4 regions of the Mesorhizobium sp. P2_D5 genome follow, and region 1 is predicted to be linked to each of the others. Evidence: predicted binding sites of a transcription regulator. Region 1 holds the regulator's gene; each other region holds the start of a gene.
What was found. The regulator LexA, encoded in region 1, represses DNA repair genes until DNA is damaged. The targets are predictions, from matches to a motif close to TGTTCNNNNTGTGTTCNG.
Positions count from the first base shown of each region.

Region 2: a site for LexA is predicted at 1,205-1,222, ahead of AC1DYW_RS00545 (ImuA family protein). Genes of this name have one in related genera too.
Region 3: a site for LexA is predicted at 1,920-1,937, ahead of AC1DYW_RS22830 (helicase-related protein). Genes of this name have one in related genera too.
Region 4: a site for LexA is predicted at 1,571-1,588, ahead of AC1DYW_RS09765 (PA0069 family radical SAM protein). Genes of this name have one in related genera too.

Region 1 covers NZ_JBFUEE010000004.1:251,308-254,515, forward strand. The annotation lists gene AC1DYW_RS18915 (GntR family transcriptional regulator) at 1-460, shown strand, start outside; gene lexA (transcriptional repressor LexA) at 821-1,558, shown strand; gene AC1DYW_RS18925 (ComEC/Rec2 family competence protein) at 1,552-3,208, opposite strand, start outside.
Region 2 covers NZ_JBFUEE010000001.1:97,140-100,347, forward strand. The annotation lists gene AC1DYW_RS00530 (HpcH/HpaI aldolase/citrate lyase family protein) at 1-128, shown strand, start outside; gene AC1DYW_RS00535 (DUF1737 domain-containing protein) at 179-385, shown strand; gene AC1DYW_RS00540 (metallopeptidase family protein) at 640-1,062, opposite strand; gene AC1DYW_RS00545 (ImuA family protein) at 1,246-2,280, shown strand; gene AC1DYW_RS00550 (DUF6504 family protein) at 2,222-3,208, shown strand, end outside.
Region 3 covers NZ_JBFUEE010000005.1:306,171-309,378, forward strand. The annotation lists gene AC1DYW_RS22830 (helicase-related protein) at 1-1,751, opposite strand, end outside; gene phbB (acetoacetyl-CoA reductase) at 2,526-3,208, opposite strand, start outside.
Region 4 covers NZ_JBFUEE010000002.1:642,031-645,238, reverse strand. The annotation lists gene AC1DYW_RS09775 (hypothetical protein) at 1-846, opposite strand, end outside; gene AC1DYW_RS09770 (glycosyltransferase) at 994-1,512, opposite strand; gene AC1DYW_RS09765 (PA0069 family radical SAM protein) at 1,663-2,817, shown strand; gene AC1DYW_RS09760 (ribonuclease HII) at 2,968-3,208, shown strand, end outside.

The DNA.
Region 1 (3,208 bases):
GCTCCAGGAATCGATCGAGAAAGGCGGCCGTGAATGGGAGGACGCCGTCGTCGCCGCCCATTACCGGCTGTCGCGCAGCAGGACCGCGGTCGACGACCCGTCCGACGACGTGGTCGACGAATGGGATGAAAAGCACGAGGCTTTCCATGCGGCACTGCTCAGCGCGGCGGCGTCCCCCTGGCTGCTGACCTTCCACTCCACGATCGCGGATCAGTTGCGTCGCCATCACCGCTTTCTTGGCCTGGCGCCAACCTTGCGGGCGGCTGCCGGTCTCCTGTACGGCCACGAAGAGGCCATGGAGGCGTTGCGCCAGGCCGTCGCGATCGAACATCATACCGCGCTCATGGAAGCGGCGCTGGATCGCGACATCGAGCGCGCGAAAGCCCTGATGGTTGCCCACATCGGCTACACGCTGCATGTCTATGTCCATGCCGGCGACGGCAGCACAAACAAGCGGTAATGCGGCGAGGAACGATATGGGCAATTCCTCCGCCAAAGTTGGCATTTTGGCTCCCTTTCGTTCACGGGAGCCACGACCGGTGAAGTGAACCGAGCCCCCTTGTCGAGCTCCAGCATTAGCCGAGGCCAAGCCCGACACAGGGTGGGCAGCAGGCCATTAACCATAGCAATTTCAATCCAACCAAGCGCCCGGCGGTGGCAGGCAAGCGTCGATAGCGACCCACTGCCGGGGCGCCGAATAATTTCAGCCGCCTTAACAAGTTCATTAAACTTTAAACGGTTGCGGAACACAACTGGAACAGATAGTGTTTGTTCTGGGTTTGTTTTTCCGATTCTGGTTTTGGGTAACCTGGGGGCTGCCATGCTGACGCGCAAACAACATGAACTGCTGATGTTCATCCATGAACGGCTCAAGGAAAGCGGCATTCCGCCATCCTTCGACGAGATGAAGGAAGCGCTCGACCTTGCCTCCAAATCCGGCATACACCGGCTGATCACGGCGCTGGAGGAGCGCGGCTTCATTCGCCGCCTGCCCAATCGGGCGCGCGCGTTGGAAGTGCTGCGGCTACCGGATTCGATCGCGCCAGGCCTCAACGCGGCAAAGAAGTTCTCGCCAAGCGTCATCCAGGGCAGCCTCGGTCAAGGCGGCCTTGGCCGGCAACTCAAGCCTGCGTCTTCGCGGATGCCTTCGGCCGGCAATGACGACGACGTGGTTTCCGCCGTGTCGATCCCGGTCATGGGACGCATCGCGGCCGGTGTGCCGATCGACGCCATCCAGCACCAGACGCATTCGATCTCGGTGCCGCCGGACATGATCATGGGCGGCGAACACTATGCCCTGGAGGTCAAGGGCGACTCGATGATCGAGGCCGGCATCTTCGACGGCGATACTGTCATCATCCGCAATGCCGATACAGCCAGCCCGGGTGAGATCATCGTGGCGCTGGTGGATGAAGAGGAAGCGACGCTGAAGCGGTTCCGCCGCAAGGGTGCCTCGATTGCTCTCGAAGCCGCCAACCCGGCCTATGAAACCCGCATTTTCGGACCGGACAGGGTCAAGGTGCAAGGCAAGCTCGTCGGGCTGATCAGGCGCTACTGAGCAGGGCTTGCGACCGGCTTTTCGGGTTTGCGGTAGGGTGGCAGGCCCCTCGCCTCGCGCGAAAACTTGCGCTGCGTGTGCCAGGGCCGGTATGACCCGTCCACCGCGAAGCTGATCGTCGCAGGCGTGGTCGCCGATTGGCGATCGAAGAAGACGGCCGCGCTACCCTTGCGAGCCAGTTGTCGCTTGGTGATGACGAGCACAAGTGGATTGTGACAGGGGTCATAGGCCGTGGCGTCATTGATGACGATCAGGTCGGCGAAGCCGCAGGCCATCCAGGCGTCCTTTCGGTCTTCGACATGCGCGATGATCGCACCGGACGGATGCTTGGCGAGGCAAACGCCCGATGTGCAATAGAAAGGCGCGCCCGACGGCAGCTCGGCGGCATCGGCTATCTCGAATTGCCCGTCTCCTTTGCTGAACACTTCCGGCATGACGATGGTTTCGGATGTCAGCGCGCGTTTCCAGTTGTCGACCGTGAATTCGTTCGGGCGTGCCCGGCTGACGGCGAGTTCGCCAGCCCCGATCGGCAGCGCAACCAGCCTGGCGTCCTCGGAGATCAGCACGTCCGGTGCGCGCGTGTCCGAGACGGTCAACAGGCCGGCAAGCGCGAACGGAAGGGCTGCGAGCCGCAGCCATGTCGTCGCCACCGTCGCAATGACCAAGGCAATCGCCACCAGCAGGACGGACTGCTGCGAAATCAACCCGACCGCGTCGACCGGCGAGCGCTCGGAAATCCATCCGGACATGGCGATCATCACCGTCAGGCCTTTGCCCATCACGTAAAGAAAGGGGCCATCAGCGCCAAAGGGCATCGCCAGCGCACTGAGGACGGCGAAAGGCATCACAACCAGCGAGACGATTGGCATGATGGCGAGATTGGCGAACAGGCTGAGCGGCGACACCCGCTGAAAATGCCAGATGGCAAACAGCGCCGTAGCGCTGCCGGCGATGATGGAGGTCATGGCAAGGCCCCCCATCGCCAACAAGAATTTTCGCGTGAGAAAGCCAGGCAGAGATCGCCGTGGCGGCGGCGGACTCGTTTTCGCCGCACGATGATCAGACCAGCCGGCATAGGCACCGACCAGCGCCGCGGTCGCCGCGAACGACATCTGGAAACTTGGGCCGACCACTTCATGCGGCGACACCGCAATGACCGCGATCGCCGAGATCGCCAGGTTGCGCATGGTCAGCGCCGCCCGATCGAACAGCACGGCAATCAGCATCACCGCCAGCATGATGAAGCTGCGCTCTGCGGCAACGACGACGCCTGAGATGACAAGATAGGCGGCGATCGAGAAAAGCGCGGCGGCCGCGGCGTATTTCTTGACTGGCCGGCGCGCGGAAAAGTCCGGAAACAGGGCGAAGGCGCTGCGCATCAGCATCATGATTGTGCCGGCCACCAGCGCCATGTGCAGCCCTGAAATGGAGATGACGTGGTAGATGCCGGTGCGCCGCATCGCTTCGTTGATCTCATCGGGAATGCCGGCGCGCACGCCGACGATCAGCGCCGCGGCGATCTCGCCTTCGGCGCCACCGATACTGCCCCTGATATGGTCGGCGATGGCTTCACGGGCATTTTCTATCCCCGAGGCAAGGCGGGCTGACAGCGGAGTGTCGTCGTCATTGCCGGCGACAAGCTTTGGATTG
Region 2 (3,208 bases), on a different contig from region 1:
AGGATGCCTTTGCGCTTCCGGAAAATGCCGGCAAGGGCGTGATTGCGCTGAATGGAAAAATGGTCGAGAGGCTGCACCTGGCGCAAGCTGAAAAATTGCTGGCGAAGGCGGCGGCCATCGGCGCATGATACCAGCCTGATGCTCGCGGGCTTTGGGCACTCACGACAGGAATTGACGGATGAAACTCTACCGCTTTCTCACTGGCCCTGACGATGCCAGCTTCTGCCACAAGGTGACTGGGGCGCTGAACAAGGGCTGGCACCTGTTCGGCTCGCCGACCTATGCCTTCGACAAGGAGGCCAAGACGATGCGCTGCGGCCAGGCCGTGGTCAAGGATATCGACGGTCAGGAATATGGGCCGGATACCAAGCTGAGTGATTGGTAGGCTTGGCGATTGGTATACGGCTAGCCCCCACGCTGGCGGGACAGCGCCCCCCTCTGTCCTGTCGGACATCTCCCCCTCAAGGGGGGAGATCGGATGTCGTGGACGGCTTTCGCTAATTTTCAGCGTGGAAGAAAAGGAGCGGAGGTTGAAACTGCCAATCTCCCCACTTGAGGGGGAGATGGCCGGCAGGCCAGAAGGGGGCGCGAAGGAATGAGACGCCAGTTCCTTACCGCTGTGCGCAAGCCTCTGACGTTCTACTCAGCCGCCTCTTCGATCTTCTCCATATCATCGTCCGACAGGCCGAAATGGTGGCCGATCTCGTGGATCAGCACGTGGGTGACGATGTCGCCCAGCGTTTCCTCGTTTTCGGCCCAGTAGTCGAGGATGGCGCGGCGGTAGAGCGTGATACGGTTCGGGCCTTCGCCGGTCTGCGGATTCCAGCGCTCGGCGATGCCGCGTCCCTCGAACAGGCCGAGCAGGTCGAAGGGCGTTTCCAGCGACAGATCGTCCATGATCTCGTCGGTCGGGAACTCGGCGATCTGGATGACGATCTCGCCGGTCAGCTTGCGAAAATCCTCCGGCAGATGGGCGTAAGCCTCCAGTGCCAGGAACTCCATTTCCTCCATCGACGGCGAAAGTTCGTCGTGCCAGCTGCGGGTCTTGTAGATGCGGGCCATGCTGTGTCCTTTGATCCCGGCATATAGGCTTTCGCGCCGCAATCGGCAAATGGCGGGGGTGGCCCACGCCTCCGACAAGCCCCGGGCAGGAATAAATTCCCCATGACTCCGCTTGACTCTTCCAGCACCCTCTGGAATCTATAGGAACATAACAGGAACAATTGTGAGTGAAAGCTGACCGTCATGGCGATGACCGCCGTGGCGCGGGAGACTGTTTTTGCCCTGCGCCGCCAGATCGCGAAGATCGAGGGAACGCTGCCCGAGCGCCTGCAGGCGCCGGCCGCCGCGGCTCCCGATGTTCGCGTCGACGCCGGCCCCAGCATCGATGTGACGATTGTCCGCCGAGGCGTTGCCACGGCGCTGCCGGATGCGTTCCTGTCCACCGGCGTCGAGCGGCTCGATGCCGCCCTGAGCGGCGGCCTGCCGAAAGCCGCCTTGAGCGAAATCCATGGCATTGAAACCCGCGATGCCGGAGCCGTCGCCGGCTTCGCTCTGTCGCTCGCAAGCCTGATCCTCAAGCAGACGCAAGGGTTGCCGGTGCTCTGGATCGGCACATCGGAGATTTTTCGCGAGGCCGGCTTTCCCTATGCCAGGGGGCTTCATGCCTCGTTCGGCATCGAACCCGAGCAATTGCTGTTTTCCGAGGCGCCAAAACTTGTCGATGCGCTGTGGGTCGCCGAGGAGGCCGCCCGGATGACGGCGCTCGCCGCCGTCATCCTCGAGATCCGCGGCAATCCGCAGCGGCTCGACCTGACCGCGACGCGCCGGCTGCATGCCCGGGCACAGAGTGCCGGCCGGCCGGTGTTCCTGCTGCGGCAGGCTGCCGAGCCCGAACCGACGGCCGCACCCGTTCGTCTCATCGTCGCGTCGGCATCGGCGGTGCCGCGCGACACCATCGTCGGGCCGCTCGCCGGCTCGATCGGCCGCCCGGCCTTCACCCTCACCATCGGCAAGAGCCGCACGGCTCTGCCTGGACAATTCACACTGGAGTGGAACCCCGATGAACGCGCATTCGATGAAAGATGGGGCGACGAAAGAAGGGGCGAGGAAAGAGCAAAGAATCCTGTCGCTGTGGTTTCCCTATCTCGCGGTCGAAAGGATCCTCCGGCAGCGTCTGGGGCGGTCCTGGCGTTCCCGGCCGTCGGATCACCTGCCGCTGGTGATCAGCCACCGCAAGGGCAACGCGCAGCGTATCTCGGCCCTCGACGAGCGGGCTGAGGCGCTGCACCTGAAGCGCGACATGGGCATCGCCGATGCGCGCGCCATGCATCCGTCGATCGACATCGTCGAGGCCGATCCGCAGGGCGACCGCCGCCTGCTCGAAGGCCTTGCCGACTGGTGCGACCGCTACACCCCGCTGGTGGCGCTGGACGCAACGGACGGCCTGTTTCTCGACGTCACCGGCTGCACCCATCTTTTCGGCGGCGAACGCGCCATGCTGGACGACATCCTGTCGCGCTTCTTCCATCAGGGTTTCGATGTCCGCGCCGGGCTTGCCGCGACACCAGGGGCGGCCTGGGCGGCGGCACGCTTTGCCAGTGACCGCATCGTCGCAGGCGGCGAGGAGGAAGCCTTGCTCGCACCCTTGCCGCTGGCAGCCCTGCGCATCGAGCCGGCGACCCGCACCAGCCTGGAAAGCGTCGGCCTGCGCACGGCGGGCGCCGTCATGGCGGCACCACGCGCGCCGCTTGCCCGCCGCTTCGGCGCCTCGTTGCTTTTGCGCCTCGACCAGGCGCTTGGCCGTCTCGACGAAGCGGTGTCGCCGCGCCTTCCCGTCGCGCCGCTTTCGGTCGAACGTCACCTCAGCGAGCCCGTCACCCTGACCGAGGACATCGAGCAGCTGGTGGGCATGCTGGCGGCGGCATTGAAGACCGACCTCGAGCGCCGTGGCGAGGGCGCCAGGATGCTGGCGCTGCTTTTGTTTCGCGTCGACGGCGCCGTCAGCCGTATCGCCATCGGCACCTCGCGACCGATGCGCGAACCCCCGCTGATCCAGAAATTGTTCCATGAAAGGCTGGCCGCGCTCGAACAGGATATCGATGCCGGCTATGGCTTCGATCTCGTCCGGCTCTCGGTGCTGTCGGCCGCCAGCTTCGACATGCAGCAGGCCGACCTTGCCGGCGAAGTGACCGATGACGGCGCCGAT
Region 3 (3,208 bases), on a different contig from region 1:
TCTTCGCCGGCAACCAGTGTGCCGATCGGCGCGCCGATCCAGCGCAGCGTGCCATCCGAGCCAAGTGCGATGTCGCCATTGGCGCTAGCACCGAAGCGTTCGGCGCGCGCCTCGAATTCGGCGGCCAGCGCCTTCTGGGCGGCGGTGCGCACCGCCTTGGCGTCTTCGCCGCCGGCGGTCTGGTCGGCGGTGAAGCGGAACCCTTGCAACTCGCCGACATGGTGGCCTTCGACAAGGACGGTTCCGGTAGGACTAATTTCGGCTTCAGGCATGGTATTTTCTCTAAGGCGCCGCATGAGGACGGAAGTCCTGCGGTCTACGAAGCGTTTCGTCAACCGCTCATGCAGCGCATCCGACAATCTGTCTTCGATTTCGCGCGTCTTTTCCTGCCAGTGTGCCTGATCGGCCAGCCAGCCGGGCCGGTTCGACACGAATGTCCAGGTGCGGATCTGGGCAATGCGATGCGACAGCGTGTCGATGTCGCCTTCGGTGGTGTCGGCGCGGCGCACCTGCTCGGCCATGTAATTTTCATCGACATGGCCATGCCGGGCGAGGTCCGTATAGATCGAAGCAATGAGGTCGGCATGCTGGGCCGGCGCGATCTTGCGGTAGTCGGGCAGCGCGCAGGCTTCCCACAGCAGCGCCACGCGTTTGGCGTTGGTGGCGAGTGCGCGGATGTCCTCGTCGCGCGACAAGTGCTCGAGCGCCTGCGCATCGACGGCAGGCAGTGCCCGCGTCAGCCCCTCGACCGGGGCGTTGGTCTCGATCGAGCGTTTCAGCGCGTCGAGGCTGGCGAAGTCGAAATGCGCGGTGCGCCACTGCAGCACCTTCACCGGGTCGAAGTCGTGGCCTTCGATCTTCTTGACCAGATCCTCGTCCAGCGGATCGACCTGGCCGGTGACGCCAAACGTGCCGTCGCGAAGATGCCGGCCGGCGCGGCCGGCGATCTGGCCAAGCTCGGCCGCCGTCAGGTTGCGATACTGATAGCCGTCGAACTTGCGGTTCTGGGCGAAGGCGACATGATCGAGATCAAGGTTGAGACCCATGCCGATGGCGTCGGTGGCGATCAGATAGTCGACGTCGCCCGACTGGAACAGCGCCACCTGGGCGTTGCGGGTGCGAGGCGACAGCGCGCCGAGCACGACGGCGGCGCCGCCCTGCTGGCGGCGGATCAATTCAGCGATGGCATAGACCTCGTCGGCGGAGAACGCGACGATCGCCGTGCGCCGCGGCAGCCGCGTCAGCTTCTTCGAGCCGGCATAGGCGAGATGCGAAAGCCTCGGCCGCGTCACCACGGAGACGCCCTTCAAGAGGCGCTGGAGGATGCCGTGCATGGTGGCCGCACCCAGCAGCAGCGTTTCCTGGCGGCCGCGCAGGTGCAGGATGCGGTCGGTGAAGATGTGGCCGCGCTCGAGATCGCTGGCCAACTGCACCTCGTCGATGGCGACGAAGGCGGCGTCGGTCTCGCGCGGCATGGCCTCGACGGTGCAGACCGAATATTTGGCGCCGGGCGGCTGGATCTTCTCCTCGCCGGTGATCAGCGCGACCTTGTGGGCGCCGACCTTTTCGCAGACGCGGCCATAGACCTCACGCGCAAGCAGCCTGAGCGGCAGGCCGATGATGCCGCTCTCGTGCGCCACCATGCGCTCGATGGCGAGATGGGTCTTGCCGGTGTTGGTCGGCCCAAGCACGGCGGTCACGTCACGGCCCGACAGGATCAGCGGCTCGGTATGTTTCGACTGGATGTTCATCGACCTGGAAATAAGGCTTTCTGGTCTCTCGTTGTCGGGAGCGTGCCTCAAGTGGCGCGTATGACAGGCGACACATAAGGATTTCGAGCGCGAAGCGAAAGCGGAATGTTCCACCGGCGGCTCGAAGTCGTCTCCAGTCAGGCTCCAGATTGGCTGCGGGTTAACAGTTGGAACGAGTCTGGAACGAATCGGACACGAATCAGTGACTCGACCAGATTCAGCTTTTGTTCACGGCTACATATGGATTTTGTGACCATGAGTCTCACCACATGCTGAATCAACGAACTGGCCCGTTTCATGCAGGGCGAGCTCTGCCGTTAACCTTTGCCGGCGAACGACTGGAATGCCTTGGTCAGCCTCATCCAAGATTATGAAATTGTTAACCTTTCCTAAACGGCGTTAAGGATTTGACGGGCGATTCCGGCTGTCGTCGTTAACACTCCGCTCAAAGCCGGAACGAACCGGCTACGAATCGGCGATGCCAGAATCTTCCCGTTTTGTTCACCCCAATATCTTGTGTTGCGAACAGCTTATCCACCAAGAATCCACAGGCTGCAGAGCCGCTTTTGCACAAGGCGGCCGGTGGCTGTTAACCTCTGCGTGCCGGATTGGGTCAGCAGCCGGCGTGGGGCAGGCCGAAGGCATAAAGCCGCCGGCAAAAGACGGACCGGTTTGCCGGCCCGTCGATCTCGCCACTCACACCGGCGCTTCTGCCGTCTGGACAGAAAATCGCTTCACACTTTTCCTGGGATGCTTCAGGCGAAGTGAATTGCTTCAGGCGAAGTATTGGCCGCCATTGGCTGTGATGGTCGAGCCGGTGATGAAGCCTGCATCTTCGGATGCGAGGAAGACGACGCAGCGCGCGATCTCTTCCGGCTCGCCGAGGCGACCGATCGGGATCTGCGGGATGATGCGCTCGTTGAGCACCTTCTCGTCGATCGCCTTGACCATTTCGGTGGCGATATAGCCGGGGCAGATGACATTGACGGTGATGCCGGCGCGGGCCCCTTCCTGGGCGAGCGCCTTCGAAAAGCCGATGTCGCCGGCCTTGGCGGCGGAATAATTCACCTGTCCGGCCTGGCCCTTCTGGCCGTTGATCGAGGAGATGGTGATGACACGGCCGAACTTGCGGTCGCGCATGCCGCTCCACAGCGGATGCGTCATGTTGAAGACGCCCGACAAATTGGTGTCGATGACCTCTTTCCACTGTTCGCGCGTGATCTTGTGGAACATGGCGTCGCGTGTGATGCCGGCATTGTTGACCAACACCGAGACCGGACCGAGATCAGCCTCGACCTGCTTGATGCCGGCGGTGCAGGAATCATAGTCGGCGACCGACCATTTGTAGACCGGGATGCCGGTCTCGGCCTTGAATTTCGCCGCCGCGTCGTCATTGCCGGCGTAGTTGGCGGCAACCGAATAGCCGGCGTTCTTCAATGCGATCGAGATCGCCGCGC
Region 4 (3,208 bases), on a different contig from region 1:
GAAGCCGAGACCGGCTTCACCGGTCAGCGTCACCGGGCTGTGCTCGCCGTAGACATCCAGAACCTCTTGTGCGGGATGGCCGACCAGCAAGGTGAGCTGATGCTTGAGGCTGCGGCGCTTGTGACTGCCCCGGACATAGACATGCGGGCCGGTGTCGGCGTCGACCCGCTTGAGATAGAAGAAGAATTTCAGCATGCGCCAGTCGTCGAGGTCGAAATGATACTTGCCGAGCGAGGCAAGGTTCTTGTCGGCGTCCGAAGCCTCACCCGTCGGAAAACTCCACCAGACGCGCGTGGTGATCAGTTTTGCCTGGCCGCCGAGATAGTGCGCCGCAATATCCAGAAGGAGCGGATCGCGCTGGATGGCGAGTGCCGCCCGGCAGTCGAGGATGCGCTCGAAAAAATGTCCGCTGAGCAGTGAGCGGCCGAAGCGCTTTTCGGCCTCGGCATGTTCACCCGGCATGAATTCGAGACGGCGGTCGAAATTGCCGAAGCAAGGCGTTCGCTGGGCGAAACTGGCGATCTCTTCATGGATCGCCGGTGGCAGCACCAGGCCCGAAAACAGCCCGTCGGAGCGCAACGATTCGACAACGGCTTCGCGGTCGACGCCGGCAAACATCGTATCCCCAGAATTATGGGCCGGACGAGCGCGTTTTGCGCCCAGCCAATGCATCCGGCGTCCTGGCATTGTGCGCGCCAGCACGAACATCGGCAGCCAGGCAGGGTTTTCGCGCAGGTCCGTCAGATAGGTCGGAATGCGCACGGCGATGCGGCGCAGCAGGCTGCCGTTGCGGGCAACGGCCTCAAGACTGGCAGCGCCGGATTTGTCGGGGGTTGAAAGCTTCATCGGGTCCTCGGCTATGAGCGTGGCGCCGATGCCGCATCGGTGCTCATCACTCGGCATGACCCCAACCCAATCCACCCGTCTGAACGGGAAACTAACCTCGCGTCAGATTTTGTGCAATGCACAATGAAGAGAGCAGCTGCAAAAAGATCACTCCGGGGAGCGCTGCTTCGGCGGTGCCACCCAGATTTCGGCGTCGAGCCGCTTTGCCGCGAGGCCGCGTGCGATGGCCTCGGCGCTGCCGGCCCGCTTCGACGCTGCCGCGGCCTGAAGCTTGCTGATCAGCAATCCATCGGCCAAGGCGCGGTTTCCCGAAAACACCCGGGCCAGGAACGGTGTGCGGCTGCCCCGCGCCCGCGAGAAGCGTGCCGCCATTGTCTGCCTGGCCGTGTGGGCAACGACCGCATCGATCCAGCCATCCATCAGCCGCGAGCCCGGCTCCAGGAGCAGCAGCCAGTCACCCTTGGCCTGGCGGATGCCCGCAGCGATACCGCCAGTTACGCACTGACAGCCGGCATGCTCGGCAACACGATGCGTCTGGTCGGTGGAACCCGTGTCACAGACGAGGACGTCACGCACCACGCCCTCGACCGCGCCGCCAATCAGCGAGGCGAGCGTGCGGGCGAGGCCCTCCTCGTCATTGCGGGTTTCGATCAGGACACTGAGCATCATTAGCCGAATAGCGGAAAGCCGAACGCAGCGCCAGTTTTTGCCATGCACCATAGAAAGTTCTTGCTTTGTTCTCATCGACGAAATAGGAATAATTTCATGAACAGAGCGATTCGACACAACATGGACAGTCCCTGGGAGCGGGCGAAGATGGAACAGATCGTGCGCGCCGACATTGCAGCTTTCGGAGCTGGAAGAGCCGAGATGGCCAATGCTATGATCGAGCAGAGTGGCGTGCGTGTCCGTCCGGACCGCAATCGCGGCAGGTCGGCGGGCATCAATCCATCCGGCCGGTTCGAGCCGGTCAGCCGGCATGTCTTCGATGATGGCTGGAATTCGCTGGAGGAACTGCCGCCCTTCAAGACCGAGGTGCAGGTCGAGAAGCCACGCACCATCATCACCCGCAACGAATCGCCCGACATCTCCTTCGACCGGTCGATCAATCCCTATCGTGGTTGCGAACATGGCTGCGTCTATTGCTTTGCCCGGCCGACGCACAGTTTCATGGGCCTGTCGCCGGGCCTCGATTTCGAATCGAAGCTGTTCGCCAAGCCGGATGCGGCGCGACTGCTCGACAAGGAACTGTCGAAGGACAGCTACCAGCCGCGCACCATCGCGATCGGCACCAACACCGATCCGTACCAGCCGATCGAGAAGCAATACCGGATCATGCGCGAGATCCTCGAAGTGCTGGAAGCGCGCGGCCATCCGGTCGGCATCGTCACCAAGTCCGCATTGGTGACGCGCGACATCGATATCCTGTCGCGCATGGCCGAGCGCGGGCTGGCCAAGGTGGCGCTGTCGGTGACGACGCTCGACCGCATGCTGGCCAGAACGATGGAGCCCCGCGCCTCGACGCCGACCAAGCGGCTGGAGGCGATCCGACAGCTTTCGGATGCCGGTATTCCGGCCTCGGTCATGGTGGCGCCGATCATCCCCGGCCTGACCGACCAGGAGATGGAACGCATCCTCGATTCGGCACGCGCCGCTGGTGCGCGCGAAGCGGGTTATGTCGTGCTGCGCCTGCCGCTGGAGGTCAGTCCGATCTTCAAGGACTGGCTGCTGCGCCACTATCCCGACCGCTACCGCCACGTGATGTCGCTGATCCGCTCGATGCGCGACGGCAAGGACTACGATTCGGAATGGGGCAAGCGCATGAAGGGTGCTGGTCCCTACGCCTGGCAGATCGGCCGGCGCTTCGAGATCACCGCCAAGCGGCTCGGCCTCAACGTCGAACGGCGCACGCTTCGGACCGATCAGTTCGTGGCCGGCGGCAAGGACCAGGTGCAGCTGACCCTGCTTTGAAAACAATTCACCGCGGCGGTTTGACCTGTCGCGACACAAGAATCCCGTCCGGCCTGCCCCGGCCTGCAGACGGTGCCCTCCCGGTCCGGCGCCCCACCCGACCCGGAGGGACTTGCGGAGAATCGGAGCCGATGCGAACCTCGCCGCAACATGGCTCGCGCGCGTTCCGATTCTCCGCTTCTCTTTGAGATCATCGAGAAACCCGATTTCTCCTTCGAGACGAAGGCGATGGCCGATGGACTGTGGCCGGTGGCGGGCATGGACGAGGCCGGCCGCGGTCCGCTGGCCGGGCCGGTGGTCGCGGCGGCGGTGGTGCTCGACCCCGCCAACATTCCGGACGGGCTCGACGATTCCAAACGTCTCAGCCATCTGCAACGCGAAGCGCTGTTCG